Linked DNA regions of Sinorhizobium fredii USDA 257. The protein of the gene in region 2 interacts with the protein of the main gene of each other region in a pairwise test. Links are inferred from orthologs where the notes say so. Each region holds a gene or a part of one and is shown on either strand. Other genes may lie near its edges.

Evidence for each region.
Region 1: the proteins of USDA257_RS28450 (region 2) and def interact in binary tests that used the Escherichia coli proteins (3 or more experiments, as listed by UniProt). The link is inferred for Sinorhizobium fredii USDA 257 from one-to-one orthologs.

The regions. Positions count from the first base shown.
Region 1 is NC_018000.1:55,738-66,754, reverse strand. What follows is about bases 5,400-8,137. They hold def (peptide deformylase), read right to left. Parts: upstream 7,162-8,137; coding sequence 6,637-7,161; downstream 5,400-6,636. Other genes in these bases: USDA257_RS00275 (DNA recombination protein RmuC), read left to right, coding at 7,279-8,137; fmt (methionyl-tRNA formyltransferase), read right to left, coding at 5,517-6,452; truA (tRNA pseudouridine(38-40) synthase TruA), read right to left, coding at 5,400-5,517. Outside these bases: USDA257_RS00305 (efflux RND transporter permease subunit), read left to right, coding at 1-2,817; dapE (succinyl-diaminopimelate desuccinylase), read left to right, coding at 2,977-4,173; USDA257_RS00295 (hypothetical protein), read left to right, coding at 4,157-4,753; more of truA, read right to left, coding at 4,774-5,399; more of USDA257_RS00275, read left to right, coding at 8,138-8,532; USDA257_RS00270 (ribokinase), read left to right, coding at 8,584-9,483; USDA257_RS00265 (methyl-accepting chemotaxis protein), read left to right, coding at 9,764-11,017. UniProt on the Escherichia coli protein: Removes the formyl group from the N-terminal Met of newly synthesized proteins. Requires at least a dipeptide for an efficient rate of reaction. N-terminal L-methionine is a prerequisite for activity but the enzyme has broad specificity at other positions.
Region 2 is NC_018000.1:6,061,352-6,072,452, reverse strand. What follows is about bases 4,180-7,001. They hold USDA257_RS28450 (aspartate-semialdehyde dehydrogenase), read right to left. Parts: upstream 6,197-7,001; coding sequence 5,162-6,196; downstream 4,180-5,161. Other genes in these bases: USDA257_RS28445 (MFS transporter), read left to right, coding at 6,708-7,001; USDA257_RS28455 (lytic murein transglycosylase), read right to left, coding at 4,180-4,982. Also shown: USDA257_RS28470 (NAD-glutamate dehydrogenase), read right to left, coding at 1-2,157; pyridoxal kinase PdxY, read left to right, coding at 2,441-3,319; USDA257_RS28460 (carbonic anhydrase), read left to right, coding at 3,456-4,103; more of USDA257_RS28455, read right to left, coding at 4,161-4,179; more of USDA257_RS28445, read left to right, coding at 7,002-8,600; USDA257_RS28440 (phosphatase PAP2 family protein), read right to left, coding at 8,805-9,503; leuB (3-isopropylmalate dehydrogenase), read right to left, coding at 9,635-10,747; USDA257_RS36320 (hypothetical protein), read right to left, coding at 10,888-11,079.

The DNA.
Region 1 (11,017 bases), 6.0 Mb from region 2 along the record:
GTGCGTCGGCTCGGCGTCACGACAGTGAAGAGCTCTCCGGACCTGACGCTCGTCGTGCACCTGATCTCGCCGAACGGCCAATATGACATCAACTATCTGCGCAACTACGGAGTCTTGAACGTCAAGGACCGGCTGGCACGCGTCGAGGGTGTCGGCCAGGTACAGATCTTCGGCGGCGGCGACTATTCGATGCGCGTCTGGGTCGACCCGGAAAAGGCCGCCGAGCGCGGTCTCGCCGCGAGCGACATTGCCAATGCCGTCCGCGGGCAGAACGTCCAGGCGGCCGCGGGCGTCATCGGCGCCTCGCCCTCCGTTGCGGGGCTCGACCTGCAGCTCTCCGTCAATGCCCAGGGCCGCCTGAAAACACCGGAGGATTTTGCCAATATCGTCGTCAAGTCCGGCGCCAATGGCGAGATCACCCGCCTCGGCGATGTCGCGCGTGTCGAGATGGGGGCGGCGGACTATTCGCTGCGCTCACTGCTCGACAACAAGGCTGCCGTCGGCATGGGCGTCTTCCAGGCGCCCGGCTCGAATGCCATCCAGATATCCGAAAACATCCACAAGGCGATGGCCGAGCTGAAGCAGACCATGCCGGAGGGCGTCGACTACGAGATCGTCTACGACACGACGCAGTTCGTCCGAGCGTCGATCGAATCGGTCGTACACACTCTGCTCGAAGCAATCGCCCTGGTCGTGCTCGTCGTCATCGTCTTCCTGCAGACCTGGCGGGCCTCGATCATCCCGCTCGTCGCCGTTCCCGTCTCGATCGTCGGCACCTTCGCGGTGATGTACGTCTTCGGCTTCTCGATCAATGCGCTGAGCCTCTTCGGCCTGGTGCTGGCGATTGGCATCGTCGTCGACGATGCGATCGTCGTGGTCGAGAACGTCGAGCGCAACATCGCGCAGGGCCTCTCGCCGGTGCAGGCGACCTATCGCGCCATGCAGGAGGTCTCCGGCCCGATCATCGCGATCGCGCTGGTGCTGGTCGCCGTCTTCGTGCCGCTCGCCTTCATCACCGGGTTGACCGGGCAGTTCTACCGCCAGTTCGCGCTCACCATCGCGATCTCGACGGTGATCTCCGCCTTGAACTCGCTGACGCTGTCGCCGGCGCTCGCCGCCCTGCTCCTTAAGGACCATCACGCGCCGAAGGACCGTCTGACGCGCATCATGGATGCGCTGTTCGGCTGGTTCTTCCGCGGCTTCAACCGCTTCTTCGGAGCGAGCTCGGAGGCCTATGGCCGTGGCGTCGGCGGTATCCTGACGCGCAAGTCGCTGATCATGGGCGTCTACGTCATCCTGCTCGGGGTCACCTTCGCGCTCTTCCGCGCCGTCCCCGGCGGCTTCGTGCCGGCCCAGGACAAGCAATATCTGATCGGTTTCGCGCAGTTGCCGGATGCGGCAACGCTCGACCGCTCGGAGGACGTCATCCGGCGCATGAGCGACATCGCCCTCAAGCATCCGGGCGTGGAGCACGCGATCGCCTTCCCGGGCCTGTCGATCAACGGCTTCACCAATTCCTCGAACTCCGGCATCGTCTTCGTGTCGCTGAAGCCATTCGAGGAGCGCACGACGCCGGAACTCTCGGGCGGCGCGATCGCCATGCAACTGAACCAGGAGTTCGGCGCGATCCAGGATGCCTTCATCGCCATGTTTCCGCCGCCGCCCGTCCAGGGTCTCGGCACGACCGGCGGCTTCAAGCTGCAGATCGAGGACAAGAACGGACTCGGCTACCGGGCGCTCGACGATGCGGCCAAGGCCTTCCTGGCGCAGGCGGCGCAGACGCCGGAACTGGCCGGGCTCTATTCGAGCTACCAGATCAACGTGCCGCAGCTCTATGCCGACCTCGACCGTACCAAGGCGCGCCAGCTCGGCGTCGCCGTCACCGACGTGTTCGAGACGCTGCAAATTTATCTGGGCTCGCTCTATGTCAACGACTTCAACGCCTTCGGCCGCACCTACAGCGTGCGCATCCAGGCCGATGCGAACTATCGCAGCCATGCCGACGATATCGGCAAGCTGAAGGTCCGTTCGCAATCGGGCGAAATGATCCCGCTGTCGGCCTTGTTGAAGGTCGAGCAGACGGTCGGCGCCGAGCGGGCGATCCGCTACAATGGCTTCCTCGCCGCCGACATCAATGGCGGGCCGGCACCGGGCTTCTCCTCCGGCCAGGCGCAGGCCGCCATCGAGCGGATCGCCGCCGAGACGCTGCCGCCCGGCATCTCTTTCGAGTGGACGGACCTCACCTACCAGCAGATCCTCGCGGGCAATTCGGGGATCCTGATCTTCCCGCTGGCGCTGCTGCTCGTCTATCTGGTCCTCGCGGCCCAGTATGAGAGCCTGCTGCTGCCGATCTCGATCATCCTGATCGTTCCGATGGGCATCATGGCGGCGCTCACAGGGGTTTGGCTGACCGGCGGCGACAACAACGTCTTCACGCAGATCGGACTGATCGTTCTCGTCGGTCTATCGGCGAAGAACGCGATCCTGATCGTCGAGTTCGCCCGCGAGCTCGAGCTCTCCGGCAAGAGCGCCGTCAGCGCCGCGATCGAGGCGAGCCGGCTGCGCCTCAGGCCGATCCTGATGACCTCGATGGCGTTCATCATGGGCGTGGTGCCGCTCGTCACCTCGACCGGCGCCGGTGCGGAAATGCGGTCGGCGATGGGGGTCGCGGTCTTTGCCGGGATGATCGGCGTCACTGCCTTCGGCATCTTCATGACGCCGGTCTTCTACGTGCTGATCCGCAAGCTTTCAGGCGAGCGTCCGCTGAAGCACGCAGGCGCCCATATCGAAGCTCCGCATCTCGCCCCGGGCGAATAGCGTTCTGCGGCATCGGCATCCAGCGGGCCGGACGATCGTCCGGCCCGCTCTCGTTTCAACGGCTCGCGCCTGTCTCATCGGGCGTGACAGTTGAGGACCGATCGGATAAACCAGCAATCTCAGTTCCTTGGCCCACCGGCTCCGCAGGCATTCCGCTCGATGTTCCCGACCGATCCGATTTCCAATCTCGCCGCTCTCATCCGTTGCCCCTCGGTCACTCCGGCCGAAGGCGGCGCGTTGACGGCTCTCGAAACGATGCTGGCGCCGCTCGGCTTCACGGTCGATCGGGTCGTCGCGAGGGCGGCGGGAACGCCGGATATCGAGAACCTCTATGCCAGGCTCGGCGCCGAGGGCCCGCATCTGATGTTCGCCGGCCATACGGACGTCGTGCCGGTCGGCGACGAAGCCGCCTGGACCCAACCGCCCTTTTCTGCCGCGATCGCCGGCGGCAAAATGTACGGGCGGGGCGCCGTCGACATGAAGGGCGGCATTGCCTGCTTCGTCGCGGCGGTCGCCCGCCATATCGAAAAGCATGGCCGTCCGAACGGCTCGATCTCCTTCCTCATCACCGGCGACGAGGAAGGCCCGGCGATCAACGGCACCGTGAAACTCCTCGAATGGGCTGCTGGAAAAGGCGAGCGCTGGGACGCCTGCCTCGTCGGCGAGCCGACCAATCCGGAGAGCCTCGGCGACATGATCAAGATCGGCCGGCGCGGTTCGCTTTCCGGCCGGATCACCGTCCGCGGCGTGCAGGGCCACGCGGCCTATCCGCACCTCGCCGACAATCCGGTGCGCGGCGTCCTGCAGCTCACACAAGCGCTGATGGATCCGCCCTTCGACAACGGTACCGAGAACTTCCAGCCGTCCAATCTGGAGGTGACGACGATCGACGTCGGCAATGCCGCCGTCAACGTCATCCCGGCCAAGGCGAGCGCCGCCTTCAACATCCGCTTCAACGACCGCTGGACAGCCGAGAGCCTGATGGCGGAGATCGTCGCCCGGCTCGATCGCGCCGCGCGCGATGGCGCGCTCCGGCCAGGGCGCGATCCGGTCAAATACGAGATCGTCTGGAACGAGCGGCCGAGCCACGTCTTCTTGACGCGCAGCAATGCGCTGATCGATTCGCTTTCCGGCGCGGTCGAGGCCGTGACCGGGCGGCGGCCGAAGCTCTCCACCACCGGCGGTACGTCGGACGCCCGCTTCATCAAGGACTATTGCCCGGTGGTCGAATTCGGCCTCGTCGGCCAGACGATGCACATGGTCGACGAGCGCGTCGCCACCGCCGATCTCGAAACCTTGACCGAGATCTACGAAACCTTCGTCGCCCGCTGGTTCGGCCATGCCGCTGATCGATGAGGTTCTTGCCTATATCAAGGGGCTCTGGCTGCTGGTCCAGGGCAACCGCGAAGGCTATCAATGGCTGGACATCAGCGAAGGCGGCCTGTGGCGCTCGTTCTCGGCGATCCTCTGGTCGCTGCCGGCCATGGCCGTGTCCTGGGCATCCTGGCGGCTCTACTATCTTTCGGCGATGCCGAGCGGCACGACAGTCGGCATCGCCTTTTTCCTAAAATTGCTCGTCGTCGATCTCGTCAGTTGGCTGCTGCCGATCGTGCTGGTCGCCGCCCTTTCGCGACCCCTCGGATTTAGCGCACTGGTCGTGCCTGTGGTCGTCACCACGAACTGGCTCTCGGTGCCGCTTTCCTATGCCATGGCAATCCCGGCTGCGATCCTCCTTCTCGCTCGAGGAGGCCATCAGCTCACGGCCCTTTTTTCGCTGATCGTCCTTATTGCCGGCGTCGTCCTGCTCTTCCGGCTGCTGCGCACGATAACCGGCAACCAGAACCTGCTCGCCTCGGCGCTGACGGCGCTTTACCTGCTGCCGTCGATGATGCTCGCACAATATCTTCAGCACTTCTTCGGGTTGATGCCCGGCTGAGTGAGATCAGCGCCGGACGGTCAGTAATCGACCTGCATGAAGTAAAGACCTTCCGGCGGGGCGACGGGTCCGCAAGCCTTGCGGTCGCGCGCTTCGAGTGCCGCCTTGAGGTCGTCGGGCGTCCACTTGCCCTCGCCGACAAGCTTCAGCGAGCCGGCGAAGGAGCGGATCTGGTTATGCAGGAAGCTCTGCGCCGTCGCCCGGATCTCGATCAGTTCGCCGCTGCGTGTCACGTCCAGCCGATCGATGGTGCGCAGCGGGCTGGTCGCCTGGCAATGGGCCGACCGAAACGTGGTGAAATCGTGATGGCCGACGAGGTGTTGCGCCGCCGTGTGCATCGCCTCGTGGTCGAGCGTCTTCGGCACCCACCAGGCGCGCCGCGCCTCGAGCGCCAGCGGCGAGCGGCGGGAGATGATGCGATAGAGATAATGCCTGCGGCGGGCCGAGAAGCGCGCGTCGAATTCCGGCGGCGCTTCCGCCGCGTCGAGGATCGAGACCCGCTCGGCGGCAAGCGCCAGGTGGGCGTTGAGCGCATTGCGCAGCGTATGGCTCGCCCATTCGCGCGTCAGGTCGAGATGCGCCACCTGGCCCATGGCGTGAACGCCGGAATCGGTTCGGCCGGCGCCGCGGATCGAGACGGTTTCGCCGGTCAAGGACAGGACCGCCTTCTCGATTGCCCCCTGGACGGAGGGGCCGTTCTCCTGCCGCTGCCAGCCGACATAGTCGGACCCGTCATATTCGACGGTCAGGCGATAGCGCGGCATCAGGCAATCCTCGTGCCGACGCCGATCGGCGTGCCGCGCAGGAACTCCGGCGTGGCAAGCGACTTGCCGCCCGCCCGCTGCAAGCGCGTCGGCCGAACTGCTCCCTCACCGCAGGCGATCGTCAAGGCATCGTCCAGAACCGTGCCGGGCGAGCCGGCCGCTGCCGCAGGCTCCGAGCCCAGCACCTTGATGCGCTCAATCCGTCCGGCGATCTCGAGTTCGAACCAGGTGCCCGGAAAAGGCGACAGACCGCGGATATGGTTGTGTACGTCGGCCGCCGATCTCGTGAAGTCGACGCGCGTCTCGTCCTTGGCGATCTTGGCGGCGTAGACGACGCCTTCCTCGGGCTGCGGCGTCAGCGTCAGTTCGTCCGCCTCGAGCTTCGCCATCGCTTCCTTCATCAGCGCCGCCCCGACATGCATCAGCTTGTCGTGCAGTTCGCCGGCCGTCATCGTCTCGCCGATCGGCACAGTCTTTGTGAGGGCGACGGGGCCGGTGTCGAGCCCCTTGTCCATCTTCATCACCATCATGCCGGTTTCGCGATCGCCGGCCATGATCGCCCGCTGGATCGGTGCCGCACCCCGCCAGCGTGGCAGGAGCGAAGCGTGACCGTTATAGCAGCCGTGGCGGGTGCCCGAGAGGATTTCCTCCGGCAAAAGCAGACCATAGGCGACGACGACCGCGACATCGGCGTCAAAATCGCGAAAGGTCTGCCGATCCGCCGCGTCCCTGAAGTTGACGGGCGTCAACACCGGAACGCCGAGAAGTTCGGCCGCCTGATGCACCGGCGACTTCTTGAGATCCAGGCCGCGCCGGCCGCCGGGGCGCGGCGGCTGCGTATAAACGGCGGCGATCTCGTGGCGGGCCTCGACGAGGGCGGAGAGCGTCGGCACCGAGAATTCCGGCGTGCCCATGAAGATGATGCGAAGCGGCAAGGCGGTGAACTCCGTCTCTCTACAGCGCCGCGCGCCTTATCAGGCGCGCAAAGGTCGCTGTAGCACTTTGAATTGCTGCATGTCTTTGTCCTTAAATCGAAGTCGATTTAAGGAGACATGCAGTAGTCGCCCGAAACAGGGCAGCGGCTCCGGTTCAAGCGTCGCTCGACGCAGTGTGCGACGATCAAATCGCCTTGGCGCCGCGTGTCTTGGCTGCCTTGGTGAACTTGCGGATCACCATGTCGCGCTTAAGCTTGGAGATATAGTCGATGAACAGAACGCCGTTCAGATGATCGATCTCGTGCTGCAGGCAGGTGGCGAGCAGACCGTCGGCCTCGACCGATTGCTCCTTGCCGTCGCGGTCGCGAAATTCGACGGTGATCGCCGCCGGCCGCTCGACCTCGGCATAGTAGTCCGGAATCGACAGGCAGCCTTCCTCGTAGACCGAGCGCTCCTCGGAGGACCGGACGATCTTCGGATTGATGAAAACCAAAGGCTTCTTCTCTTCGCCCTCTTTCGAGACGTCGAGGACGAGCAGGCGTCTCGGCACGCCGATCTGGATCGCCGCGAGACCGATGCCGGGGGCGTCATACATGGTCTCGAGCATATCGTCGGCAAGGCGGCGAATGTCGTCGTCGATCGTCTCTACCGGCGTGGATACCTGGCGCAGAACGGGATCGGGAAGAATGATGAGCGGCTTGATCGTCATGCTGCTCCCATAGCCGATCTTTCAGTGCGGGCGCAAGAAAATTGCCGAGCGACAGCATCCACAGTTTGTTCTTGGTTTGATCTGGTTTTTGGATGCGAATCTGTTTAGGCTGCGGCCATGGAGCCCAATGCCTTTGCCTTCGACCAGCCGTTGTTCCTCATCGGCACCTTTCCCGTAACGGCTGGCCACCTGGTCACCGTTGCCGCTCTCCTGTTCGTTTTGCTAGCGATTGCATCCGCTCGCAGGGCGCGCGCGCTTGACGCCGACGACCGGGACCGGCAGCTATCGGCGCTCCTGGCGGCGCAGACCGAGATGCAGGGACGCATCGCCGCGATGGCGGAGGTGTTCGGCACGCGGCAGACAGAACTCAATCAAACGCTCAGCCAGCGCATCGACGGTATGACGCACCGGATCGGCGCCTCGATCAGCGAGCAGACGAAGGCGACGCATGAGAACCTGCGGCGGCTGCAGGAGCGGCTGGCGGTCATCGACAGCGCCCAAAACAACATCCAGTCGCTCGCGAAAGACATGGCCGGGCTGCAGAGCATTCTTGCCAACAAGCAGACACGCGGCGCCGTCGGCCAGTCGCGCATGGAGGCGATCGTGGCCGACGGCCTGCCCATGGGCGCCTTCACCTTCCAGGCGACGCTCTCGAACGGCGCGCGGCCGGATTGCATCATCCGCATGCCGAACGACCAGCCGCCGCTCGTCATCGACGCGAAGTTCCCGCTCGAAGCCTGGAACGCCATGCGCGATGCGCCGAGTGCCGAGCGGCGCCAACAGGCGGCGCAGTCCTTCCGGCGCGACATGGAGGTGCACATTCGCGATGTCGCCAGCAAATACCTGCTCGCCGGCGAAACGCAGGACACGGCCTTCCTCTTCGTTCCGTCCGAATCGATCTTCGCCGAAATCCACGAGCATTTCGAAGCCATCGTGCAGAAGGCCCATCGCCAGCGTGTCGTCATCGTCTCGCCGTCGCTGCTGCTCCTCTCCATCCAGGTGATCCAGGCGATCCTCAAGGATGCCCGCATGCGCGAGCAGGCGCATCTGATCCAGGGCGAGGTGGTGCGGCTCATGGAGGATTTGTCGCGGCTCGACGAACGGGTCAGAAAGCTGCAGGGGCACTTCGCCATGACGCAGAAGGACGTCGAAGACATCTTGATCTCCTCGGACAAGCTGACGCGGCGCGGCGCCAAGATCGAGGCGCTCGAGCTGCAAGCGGTCACGCCGGTCGCGCAGGACGCCAAGGCGGCGGGAGACAAGGCGACGGGCGACAAGGCTGCGGGCGACAAGGCTGCGGGCGACAGGGGTGACCGGACGGTCGACAACCGCATCGGGCAATTGAAGCTGCGGGTGGTTGACGAGGACTGACAGGCTCGGGCACTCTCCGGCAAAATCAGCAACCCGACGGGATACCTTCACATGATCACTGTCTTTGGGTCCATCAACGTGGACCTGATCGCCACGACCGCACGCCTTCCGAAGCCCGGCGAAACCGTCGCCGGAACGGGCTTTTCCACCGCCGCCGGCGGCAAGGGCGCAAACCAGGCGCTGGCAGCCCGTCGCGCCGGTGCTTCTGTCCGCATGGCCGGCGCCGTCGGCTCGGACAGCTTCGCGGAAGGCGCGCTTGCCCTGCTCAAGGCTGCTGGCACCGACCTTGGCCTCACCAAGACCGTCGGCGCACCGACCGGGACCGCGCATATCCTGGTCGGCGGCGATGGCGAGAACGTCATCGTCGTCGTCGCCAGCGCCAATGCCACGGTGAGCGAGGGCGACGCGGTTTCCGCCGTCGAGCAGATGTCGGCCGGCGACACGCTGATGCTGCAGCTCGAAATTCCCGCTGCCTCGGTGGAAAAGGCGCTCGTAGAGGCAAAACGCCGCGGCATCCGCTCGATCATTAATATCGCGCCGCTGACGCCGGAGGCCGCCCGCCTCGGCCGCATGGCCGATATCGTGATCGCCAACGAGACCGAGTTTGAGCTGCTCGCGGGCAGAAGCGGGATCGCCGGCGCCGAACGGGAAGCGGCGATAAAAGGCCTCCACGATGAAACCGGACAAACCGTCATCGTCACGCTCGGCGCCGAAGGGGTTGCCGCCGCCCATCAGGGCGAAATCCATCGCGCCAGGGGGCTGGCCATTGAGCCGGTCGACACTGTCGGGGCCGGCGATACGTTCTGCGGCTATCTCGCGGCCAGCCTGGACGCGGGCCTCGCCTTCCCCGATGCGCTGCGCCGCGCCGCGGTTGCCGGGTCGCTCGCCTGCCTGAAAGCGGGAGCGCAGCCGTCCATACCGCTCGACTCCGAGGTCGCCGCGCGTCTTTGACCCGCGACCGCCAATTTCTGCCCGTTTCGCAATCTGGATAGGATTTGGCGCGGCAACGATGCTTGCCGCGCAGAATCCACTTTGGAGGGCCAGGAATTGGCCCGGATATTGGCCGTATTTTAATCTTTGATGATCTATCCAGATTGCGAGCGACCCACGCGCAGCGGGCCGCTTCGTTCGTGCCGGTCGGCATCACGCGCTCCATGAGGGAGCTTCACCCATATTTTGGAATGTCATGCCGCAGGCACAAACCTGCGGACCTCTCGTGCGTGAGGATTTCATGTTCAACTTCCATGCCAAATCGCTAGCCACCAAGCTGATCGCCGTCACGGGCGGGACAATCGGGCTCGTGCTGCTCGCGTCGAATTTCGTTCTCATCTCGCAGACCCAGGATCGTGTCGAGACGCTAGTCTTCGACGGCGCCAAGACGGAGGCTCGCGCGATTGCCGCCGATATCGCCGGCAGCGTCGGAGAGCTCGCCGCCGCTGCCCGGACGATGTCGGGTGTGCTCGGCCGCGGGCATGCCGGGAAATCGACCGACCGTGCCGGCGCCATCAACCTGTTGAAGGCAAATCTCGACCAGCACGACTTCGCCTTCGGCAGCTGGTTCGCCGAAGCGCCGAAAGCCTTTGACGGCAAGGACGTCGTCAATAGCATCGAACTCGGCGGCAATGCGGAAGGCGCGTTCACGCCTTATTGGTCGAAGGATCGTAACGGCAAGGCACAGCTCTCGACCTTCCGTGCGGACTATGCGGCCGAATGGTACAGCCTTGCCGCCAAGAGCGGCAAAGGCGCCATCACCCAGCCTTACATGGCTGAAGGCACCGACGTTCCGACGACGATGACATCGCTGGCCTATCCGGTGATGTCCGACGGCAAGATGATCGGCGTTTCCGGCGTCGACATCTCGCTCGCCTCGCTTGCCGACCGGCTCGCAACGCTCAAGCCGTTCGGTTCGGGTCGCGTCTACCTGCTATCGCAGGATGGCAAGTGGCTCGCCGCGCCGATTCCCGATCTCCTGATGAAGGACTATGAAGGCGAGGGTGAAGACGTCATAAAGAACGCGCTGTCGTCCAAAGCGTCAGGCATGATCAGGAACCTGACCTATGACGGAAACGCGCCCTTCGACCGCGTCGTCTATCCCTTCAAACTGCCAGATGTGAATGCCAACTGGGTTATCCTTGTCGACGTGCCGCGCACCGCCATCAATGCGCCAGTCAACGATCAGACCTATATGATGATCATCGGCGGTATCGTCGTCCTCGCAGCCGTGCTCGCCGGCCTCTATCTCGCCGTCCGCCGCTATGTCCAGAAGCCGCTCGCCGGGCTCGTCCGCGACGTCGAAACGCTCAGCAATGGCGACTATGCAAAGCCGATCTCCGGCCAGGACCGCTCCGACGAGACCGGCTCGGTCGCCAAGGCGCTCGAAGGCTTCCGTCACCAGCTTGCCGACGCAAAGCGCCTCGAAGGTGAAGCCCGTCGCGAGCGCGAACAGGCCGAACTGGAGCGCAGCCGCTCGGAAACCGAGCGGGCC
Region 2 (11,101 bases):
GGATAGCGCCTCCTCGATCGCCGCGAGCAGGGCGCTGGTTTTCTTCGCGCGCGACTTCGCGTCAATCTTCGGATCGAGCCGCGTCGAGAACAGGCGGACGATATCGGCGGCGATGGCCGGATATTTGTTCAGCGTATCGGCGATATAGCCCTGCGAATAGGTAATCCCGGCCTGGCGCAGGTAGCGTGAATAGGCGCGCAGCACAGTTACTTCGCGGGCGGTGAGCCCCGCCAGCATGACCAGCCGGTTGAAGTTGTCGTCCTCGATCGTGCCGTTCCAGGCGGCGAGGAAGGCTTCCTCCAGGGCAGCACCGGTCTTGGCGAGATGGACCGTGTGGCCGTCGCGGTGAATAAGCTCCATGTCGTGCAGCACTACTTCACGCAGTTCCTGCCCATGGATGCGCACACCGATGTCGTGGGTCTGCTCGCTGATGACGCGGAAACCGAGATTTTCGAGGAGCGGCACGCGGCGGGAGAGCGACACCGGGGTGTCGGCGTGGAAGATCTTCAGTTCCAGCGCGTCCGGGCTTTCCCGGTCCCGATGATAGAAGGAGATGCGAATCGGATCGTCCGCCCTACAGGCGGCTATGGCGGAGAGGTCGGCATAGGCCTCGGCCGGCGTGAAGGCGGCCTGATAGGCCTCTCCGACCGCAAGCTCTATGCCGTCCTTGCGGGCAAGCAGGTTGAAGCGGTCGATCCAGCGGGTGACGATAGCGCGGACCGCTTCCTCGAGCTTGGCCTGCGGGACGCGTGGTGTCTTGCCGCCCGGGCGTCCGATGATGAAGTGCACGCGGGCCAAACCGCTTTCCGGGAAGGCGGGATAGTAGGCGGAGACGCGGCCGTCATAGACGGTCTTCAGGTAATCGCCGATCTTTTCGCGAACGTCCGAATCATATTGCTCGCGTGGCACGAAGACGATGACTGAAACGAAGCGGTCGAAGTGGTCGATACGCGGCAGCACGCGAACGCGCGGCCGGTCGGCGAGCTCGTTGATCTGCTCGCAGAAGGCGGCGAGCACGCCGACGTCGATTTGGAAGAGATCGTCGCGCGGATAGGCTTCGAGCGTATTCGCCAGCATCTTGCCCGAGTGGCTCTGCGGGTCGTAGCCGAAGTGATCGACGATCTTCTCGATCTTGTGCCGCAACAGCGGGATTTCCGCCGCCTGCCGGGTGTAGGCCGTCGAGGTGAAGAGGCCGACGATACGGAGTTCCCCGACGACGTTTCCGGTGGCGTCGAAGCGCTTGACGCCGATATAATCCATGTAGGCCCGGCGGTGCACGACGGACTTCACATTGGCCTTGGTGACGATCAGAAAGTCGGGACCTTCCAGGAAGGCGAGGATCTCGGGCGTCGTCAACACCGCATCCTTGCCCTGACGCAGAACGCGGACGTCTGGATTGGAAAGGATGCCGAGGCCCCGGCCCTTGCCGCGCTCGACGCTCGCCTTCTCGCCCTTGCCGGAATAGGTGTATTCGCGCATTCCGAGGAAGGTGAAATTGTTGTCCCTTAGCCAGCGAAGAAAGGCGAGCGCCTCGTCGCGGTCGCTCTTCTTGCGCGAAGCGTTGTAATCCTCCAGTTCGCGCATGGCCTGATCGAGCAAGGCGGTCATCGCCGGCCAGTCGTGGACGGCCTGGTGGACCTGCTCCAGCACATCGGTGATACGCTTGCTCAGCGACCGCTCCTCGAGCGGCGTCAGCTTGCTCAGATGGATCTGGATATGGCTGACGCGGTGCGCCGGGTCGCTTTCCTCGTCCGGATCGAACAGTTTCGTGGATTGGCCGGGTTTCACGACCAGAATGGGATGGATCGCCAGGTGAATGTCGCGGTGGGTGCTCGTCACCTCCCCCATGACCGAGTCATAAAGAAAGGGCATGTTGCGTTCGGTGACGGCGATGATCGAGACTTCGGTTCCTCCCGGCGCTACGCCCGGCACCGTCTCGACCGAAACCTGCGGCTTGCCGCCATCCCAGCGGGCCAGCTCCCGGCGGGCATGGGCGGCGGTCAGCGCCAGCATGTCCGGCGAATAGAGGTCGAGGTCGTCGTTGCTTGCTCCCCCGAAGAGGATCTCCGGCGGCAGAGTCTCGGTTCCGATCTTGGTCACAGCCGCACGGGCCGCATCAATGTGACGATCCCGTTTCGGATTATGCTTCACGCCCATGAAAATCGCTCCCCCCAAAAGATAGTCGACCCTATCAGAACCGTGGTCAATGGCGACTTGTTTTATGATGGATTTGGGCAAAATCGAGCCTGTTTTTGGGGAAATTCGCGTAGAATCGACCTAAATCCATTTAAATCGGGGGTGTTTTCGCGAAAATTTCTCGAAAAACGACGAAAACGGACAAAAACACCGCAAGTCTCCGTAGTCGTCCTAAGTGACCGGCTGTTGACAGCGCCGCAACAGTCGGGCGATCACACTTCGAATCGAAGGATGGTCTTGCCCGATGTCCGAAATGCCCGCCGCGCCCGGTGCCGTCATTGTCATATCCAGCCATGTGGTTCGCGGCACGGTCGGCAATCGCGCCGCCGTGTTCGCCCTGGAGACGCTCGGGCATCGGGTGTGGGCGCTGCCGACCGTCATTCTGCCCTGGCATCCGGGCCATGGCCGCTCGACCCGGGTGGTGATGCCCGACGCGGACTTCCAGTCCATCATCGACGATCTTGCCAATGCTCCGTGGGCCGGCGAGGTGCGCGCCGTACTCTCCGGTTACCTGGGCTCGCCCGCCCAGGCCGAAGGCGTTGCCCGGCTGGTGACAGCGCTCAATGAACGCAATCCGGACCTTTTCTACGCCTGCGACCCGGTGATCGGCGATGCGAACGGCCTTTACGTGCCGATCGAAGTCGCTGCCGCCATCCGCGATCGGCTGCTGCCGCTTGCGACGCTGGCGACGCCCAACCGGTTCGAGCTCGCCTGGCTCGCGGGTGCCGCACTTGAAACCAACGCGACGATCCTCGACGCAGCCCTCGGTCTCGGGCCGTCCCGGGTGCTGGTGACGTCGGCGATCCCGATGATGAGCGGCGGCACCGGCAATCTCTATCTTTCCGGACGGCATGCGCTGCTTGCCGAACATCGGCTGATCGACGATCCGCCGAACGGCACCGGAGACCTCCTTGCGGCCGTCTTTCTTGCGCGGCTTCTTCAGGGGCTTTCCGAGGAGCGTGCGTTGCAGATGGCGACCGCCAGCGTGTTCGAGATCATCGCGCGCAGCCGCAAGCGCGGCGCCGACGAACTGACGCTCGAGCAGGATGCTTCGAGCCTGGCGACGCCGATGGCGATGGTGCAGATGCGCCGGCTGATGCATCCGAGCCAGGTGAAGAAATAGGGGCGGATATAAAAGAAATAGCTCATAAGCGCTCTTCGCCCTTCCAGGTGCGCGACGGTCGCTGTAACACTTCGACGCCCATGGTTCACAGGGAGCCATGCGACAGTGAATGACGTTGGATGACGCGGGGTTACCGATGGATATGCAGGGCTTTCCGGAACATCTTCTGACCGGCTACCGCAACTTCATGAGCGGTCGTTTCAGCGAACAGCAGCAACGCTACAAGACGCTTGCGGAGAGCGGCCAGAAGCCAAGGTCAATGGTTATCGCCTGTTGCGATTCGCGCGCCGCACCGGAAACGATCTTCGACAGCGGTCCGGGAGAACTCTTCGTCGTTCGCAACGTCGCCAACATGATGCCGCCCTACGAGCCGGATGGGCACTATCATTCCACATCCGCGGCACTCGAATTCGCGGTCCAGTCGTTGCGCGTCAGCGACATCGTCGTCATGGGTCACGGGCGCTGCGGCGGCATCAAGGCGGCGCTCGACCCGGATGCGGAACCGCTCTCCCCCGGTGATTTCATCGGCCGCTGGATGAACCTGCTGAAGCCGGCCGCCGAACAGATCCAGAGCAATGAGTTCATGACTCAGTCGGAACGCCAGCGCGCGCTCGAGCGCGTGTCGATCCGCAACTCGATCGCCAATCTCAGGACATTTCCCTGCGTGCAGATCCTCGAATCAAAGGGAAAGCTGCGTCTGCACGGCGCCTGGTTCGACATCTCGACCGGCGAGCTTTGGGTGATGGACGCGAAGACCGGCGATTTTACCCGGCCTGGGACGTAGGATACAGAAAGGCCCGCTCCTTTCGAAGCGAGCCTTTATTCCAATCAGTGTGCCTGATCAGTCGCCGTCGATCTCGGCGCCGATGATTGCGATCGCCTGCTGGTAGACGCTTGCGGCGTTCCAGCCCTGGATCGCCGCGTAGTTCACCTGGCCCGGCTGGTAGCCGCCGCCCGGCTGCCAGCCGTGGCCGCGCAGGAAGTTCGCGGTCGAGGCAAGCGCGTCGGCGCGTGAGCGGACCATGTCGACATGCCCGTTGCCGTCGCCGTCGACACCGTATTTCAGGACGTTCATCGGCAGGAACTGGGTTTGGCCGATTTCGCCATGGGCAGCGCCGCGGGCGGCCGGGTTCAGATCGCCGCGCTGGACGAGCTGGAGCGCAGCATAGAGCTGGTCGGTGAAGTAGGCGGAGCGGCGGCAATCATAGGCAAGCGTCGAGACGGCTGAGAGTGTGTGCTCCTTGCCCATGAACGAGCCGAAGCCGGTCTCCATGCCCCAGATCGCGATCAGCGGACCCGCCGGCACGCCGTAGCGCTGCTCGATGCTGTCGAAAAGCCTGGCGTTCTGGGCGCGCATCTTCCTGCCGCGCGATATGATCGTCTGGCCGCCGCGCTTCTTCATGAACTGGTCGAACGAGAGCTTGAAGCTCTTCTGTCCACGATCGGCGCGGATCGTCGCCCGGCTATAGGAAACGTTGGCAAGTGCCGAGTCGAGCACCGATGGGCTGATACCGTTGCCGGCCGCCTCGCGCTTGAACTCCGCGACCCAGGCCGAAAAGCCACCGCCGTCGTTGCCGCATTGCGCCGCCGAGGCGGCTGCGGGAAGAACTGCACTTATCATGAGGGCTGCGAGCCCTGCCGCTGCGCGCTTTGCCATCTTCATGGAATACCCCGTCATTGCCCGAATCTGTTGCCTTAGAAAAGAGCCGCTCGCACTGCTGGCCCCGCGTTGCTCTTGTGACGCGTCATGGTTTCACGTGAATCCGTCGCGCCGAACTCAATGCGAAACCCCGCAAGGTCAAGGTGCCGAGCGGGGTTCCGATTGCACTTGATTGTCGCCTCTCAGGCGGCCTGCTTGCGCGGCTTGATCAGGCCGCGATTGACGAGCAGTTCGGCGATCTGAATGGCGTTCAGCGCCGCACCCTTGCGCAGGTTATCGGAAACGACCCATATGTTGAGGCCGTTTTCGACGGTCGCGTCCTCGCGGATGCGCGAAATATAGGTCGCGTCTTCGCCGGCGCATTCGTAAGGCGTCACATAGCCGCCGTTCTCATGCTTGTCGACGACCAGGCAACCCGGCGCCTCGCGCAGGATCTCGCGCGCCTCGTCGGCGGTGATCTCGTTCTCGAACTCGATATTGACCGATTCCGAATGGCCGATGAACACCGGCACGCGGACGGCCGTGCAGGTCACCTTGATCTTCGGATCGAGCATCTTCTTGGTTTCGGCGAGAACCTTCCACTCTTCCTTGGTGTAGCCGTCTTCCATGAAGACGTCGATATGCGGAATGACGTTGAAGGCGATTCGCTTGGTGAACTTCTTGCTCTCGATCGGATCGGCGACGAACACGGCGCGCGTCTGGTTAAAGAGCTCGTCCATGCCATCCTTGCCGGCACCGGAAACCGACTGATACGTGGAAACGACGACGCGCTTGATCTTCGCGTGGTCGTGCAGCGGCTTCAGCGCGACGACGAGCTGCGCGGTCGAGCAATTCGGGTTGGCGATGATGTTCTTCCTGGTGAACTGGGAAACCGCATCCGCGTTCACTTCCGGCACGATCAGCGGCACGTCGGCGTCGTAGCGCCAGGCTGAGGAATTGTCGATGACGACGCAGCCCTGCTGACCGATCTTCGGCGAGTACTTCAAGGAAACCGCGCCGCCGGCCGACATCAGGCAAATGTCGGTGTCGGAGAAATCATAGGTTTCGAGGTTGGAGACTTTCAGCGTCTTGTCGCCGTAGGAGACCTCGGTGCCGATGGAGCGCGAGGAGGCGAGCGCTACAACCTCATCCGCAGGAAATCCCCGTTCGGACAGGATGTTCAGCATCTCCCGGCCGACATTGCCGGTGGCGCCTGCGACTGCAATCTTGAAACCCATGATCTAAGCTCTCTTTCTGTCTCTCCTCATCTGGTGGAGGCGGCGCCGCGCGGATTGTCCGCGAGGTTCCTGTCCCCGGCCGTACCGGGGAGAGAGCGGAGGGCCAGAGACGTCAGACGGTTTTCGTCGTCGTTTTGGCCGTTGTTTTACGATTGAGCGAGAAAAGGCGAGCCTCTCCGGTATAGACCGGCAAGTTCAGCGCAGCGATGGACGAACCGTTCGGTCGCATCTCAAGTTTCCTCGTTCGCCGCTGCTCTTACCGGCTTTTCCACAAGAGTCAAGCCGGAGGCGGTTGTCCGCCTTGAATTGCTTGGCGGGATGCGGGCGCTCAAATCCACGCCGCGCCCGATCGCCGCATTAGACGAAAGTCATAGAACGAAAGCATCCCTGCCTCGGGCAAGGCTTTTCTGACATCCTCTCAATCAGGCGCACCACGTTTCGCAGCTTCGGGGAGGAAGCGGAACGATCCATGGGCGCTCCAATATGCCTTTTGAAGTGGAGGATCATCAAAATGGCAAATGTCGCAACAGCGGACGGCGTTAAAAAAGCCGGACCCATGACCGCCGAGGAAAAGAAGGTCATCTTCGCCTCGTCGCTCGGTACCGTCTTCGAATGGTACGATTTCTACCTTTACGGGTCGCTTGCCCTTTATATCGGAGCGACGTTCTTCAGCCAGTATCCGGAGACGACGCGCAACATCTTCGCGCTGCTTGCCTTCGCCGCCGGCTTCCTGGTGCGCCCCTTCGGCGCGCTGGTCTTCGGCCGTCTCGGCGATCTCGTCGGCCGCAAATATACGTTCCTCGTGACGATCCTGATCATGGGTCTGTCGACCTTCCTCGTCGGCGTCCTGCCCGGCGCCGCCTCGATCGGCATTGCCGCACCGATCATCCTGATCGTGCTGCGCCTGCTGCAGGGCCTTGCGCTTGGTGGTGAATACGGCGGTGCCGCGACCTACGTCGCGGAGCATGCTCCGCACGGCCGCCGCGGCTACTTCACCTCGTGGATCCAGACGACGGCGACGCTCGGGCTGTTCCTGTCGCTGGTGGTGATCCTGTTCGTGCAGTTCATGGTCGGCAAGGAGGCCTTCGCCGCATGGGGTTGGCGCATACCCTTCCTGCTCTCCTGCGTGCTTCTCGGCGTATCCGTCTGGATCCGGCTGAAGATGAACGAATCGCCCGCTTTCAAGAAGATGAAGGAAGAGGGCAAGGGTTCGAAGGCGCCGCTGACGGAGGCCTTCGGCCAATGGCGGAATGCCAAGATTGCCCTCCTGGCCCTTTTCGGCGCCGTCGTCGGCCAGGCTGTCGTCTGGTATTCCGGCCAGTTCTACGCGCTGTTCTTTCTGCAGAACATCCTTAAAGTCGACTCCCAGTCGGCGAACCTGATGGTCGCTGCCTCGCTCTTGCTTGGCACCGGGTTCTTTGTCTTCTTCGGCTGGCTCTCCGACAAGATCGGCCGCAAGCCGATCATCATGGCTGGTCTGCTTCTGGCGATGCTGACTTATTTCCCGCTGTTCAAGGCAATGACCTGGGCGGGCAACCCGGCGCTGGCCGAGGCGCAGCAGAGCATTCGTGCGACGGTCACCGCCGCTCCGGGCGACTGCAACTTCCAGTTCAACCCGACTGGCGTCCAGAAGTTCACGACTTCCTGCGATATCGCTACGGACTTCCTGACCAAAAACTCCGTTCCCTACGACGTCGTGACCACGGCTGCGGCGGGGACCCCGGCAACGGTGAAGATCGGCGAAACGACGATCAGCGGCTATGACGCCACGGCTGCCGGCGACCAGGCCAAGGCGCAGGACGCTGCCTTCAAGAAGCAGGTCAACATGACGCTCCAGGCCTCCGGCTATCCGCTGGTTCGCGGTGCTGCCAAGGTTCCGGAATCCAAGGTTGATGCTTTCGTTACCGGGAACCCGGAGCTGGCCCTCGACGCCACCGCCATCCGCAGCGGGGAAAGGACCATGGTTCCGGCCGACAAGCTCATTGCCGACAAGCTCCTGACCAAGGAAGAAGTCGGCAGCGCCACAGAAATGGCCGTCTATTCGATCGACAAGGGCGGCGCGTTCACGATGGTGGCAGACCCGGCCCGGGTCAATTGGACGGTGATCATCGCGGTTCTGACCGTCCTCGTCATCTATGTGACGATGGTCTACGGCCCGATCGCCGCGCTGCTCGTCGAGCTCTTCCCGACCCGCATCCGCTACACCGGCATGTCGCTGCCCTATCATATCGGCAACGGCTGGTTTGGCGGCCTGCTTCCGGCAACAGCCTTCGCGATGAGCGCCGCAAAGGGCGATATCTACTACGGCCTCTGGTACCCGATCGTCTTCGCCGGCCTGACGCTGGTGATCGGTCTGCTGTTCCTGCCCGAAACCAAGGACCGCGACATCCATCAGATGGATTGAGCGGGCACCAGTCGAAACGCGGGATGCGGGCGCAAAACCGCAACCGCTCAAACAGCTCTCCTGACTCCGGCGCGGCTTCCGCGCCGGCTTTTTATTTGAGCTCCGGGGCGCGGCCTCCGCGCCGGCTTTTTATTTGAGCTATGGGGCGCGGCCTCCGCGCCGGCTTTTTGTTTTGGCTCTGGGGCGCGGCCTTCGCACTGGCTTTTATTTGAGTTCTGGCGGAGGACTTGCGGTTTTCGGCGCCGGCCAGCCGCCGGCATCGATACGGAAGAGCCAGTCCTGCCGGACGAAGAGAAAGGCGTACATCATCGCGACCCAGAGACCGAGGAGCAGGCCGGCGGCCACGTCGCTCGGATAGTGGGCGCCGACGACGACGCGCGAGGCGCCGATCATCAGCGCCAAGATCAGGAAGAGCGGCCTGAGCTCAGGCTTCAGCATCGCGAAGGCGCCGAAGAAGGCGCCGGCCGCCGTCGAATGGCCCGAGGGGAAGCTCTCGAACAATCTGTCGCCGGTAAAAGGCGTGAGGCTGTAGGCGCCATAGTCGGTGAAAAGTTCCGGGCGGGCGCGGCCGATCACGAATTTCAGCCCGTGCACCAGCATGCTTGACGTGCCGACGGTCAGCAAGAAATAGGCCGAGAGATTGCGCGCGGTTCGCGCTCGTTGCCGGACCGTGTCGCGTCGTGATGCGCGCCGGACGATGAAGGCGATCAGGAGCAGGATGGCGGACGTATAGACCATCCAGGCGAAGGTGCCGAAATCGGTAATCGTCCGGTTGAAGTCGACGATCTCGTCCGGCAGGCTTCGCGCCAATTCCGACAGGTGCGGATCGAAGGGAACGAAAGCCAGGACGAGAAGCATCGTCGTCAGCAGAATCCAGCCGGTGGAAGCAAGCTGTTGGTTCATGGTTTCCTTTCCTGTCGCTTTCCTGCATTTGAAAACGAACGCGAAAAAATCAAGAGATCCAACGAAAAACACCTCCGGATGTCATCCGGAGGTGTTTGTTCAATCAGTAGAAAAGGAACGTCGACGGCCGATCAGGCCGAGAGCGCCTTGAACTCGGCAAGAATGGCGTCGCCCATTTCGACTGTGCCGACCTTGCTGCAACCCTCCGCCATGATGTCGCCGGTGCGGATGCCCTTGTCGAGCACATTGGCGATCGCCGTCTCGAGATTGTCGGCTTCCTTCACCAGATTGAAGGAATAGCGCAGGCACATCGCGAAGGAGGCGATCATGGCGATCGGGTTGGCAATGCCCTGGCCGGCGATGTCCGGCGCCGAGCCATGCACCGGCTCATAGAGTGCCTTGCGCTTGCCAGTCTTGGCATCCGGTGCGCCGAGCGAAGCCGAGGGCAGCATGCCGAGCGAGCCGGTCAACATCGCGGCGACGTCGGAAAGCATGTCGCCGAAGAGGTTGTCGGTGACGATGACGTCGAACTGCTTCGGCTGGCGCACAAGCTGCATGCCGCCGGCATCGGCCAGCATGTGCTCGAGCTGCACGTCGGAATATTTCGCCTTGTGCGTCTCGGTAACCACCTGGTTCCAGAGCACGCCGGACTTCATGACGTTGCGCTTTTCCATAGAGCAGACGCGGTTCGTGCGGGTGCGCGCCAGTTCGAAGGCGACGCCGGCGATGCGTTCGATCTCGTAGGTGTCGTAGACCTGCGTGTCGATGCCGCGCTTCTGGCCGTTGCCGAGGTCGATGATCTGCTTCGGCTCGCCGAAATAGACGCCGCCGGTCAGCTCCCGGACGATGAGGATGTCGAGGCCTTCGACCAGCTCCGGCTTCAGCGAGGAGGCGTTGGCGAGCGCCGGGTAGCAGATGGCTGGCCTCAGGTTGGCGAAGAGTTCGAGATCCTTGCGCAGCCGCAGCAGGCCGGCTTCCGGCCGCACTTCGTAAGGCACTGCGTCCCATTTCGGTCCGCCGACGGCGCCGAAGAGCACCGCATCGGCGGCAAGCGCCTTCGCCATGTCACCTTCCGAGATCGCCGCGCCATGGGCTTCATAGGCGGAACCACCCACAAGCCCCTCGTCCGTCACGAACCCGGCGCCCTGCTCGGCATTCATGTAAGCGATGATTTTGCGGACTTCCGCCATGGCTTCCGGGCCGATGCCGTCGCCGGGCAGAAGGAAGAGATTGCGCACAGTCATGGATAGTCCTTCTCGAGGAGGAAACAACTGCATGCTTCCTTAAATCCCGCGCGATTTAAGGACGAGAACATGCAACACGTTAAAACTGCCACAGCGACCTTAGTGCGTCTGGAAGACGCACGGCGCTGTAGCGCGCGTTCTTAGCGCAACTTCGTATCGAGGGAAATCGCATCGGCGAAAGTTTTGTGCGTGCGTTTCGCCTCCGTTCCCTCGGAAACAGAGGCGGGCGGCTTCCTGTGTGACGGTGGTAGCATGGGGCCGATCACCGGTTTGCGCAGCATGCGCAAGCTCATCCGGGCCATAGCGGTCTTGGTCCGCGACATGATGGACATTCTCACCTTTCGCAAACCGTCG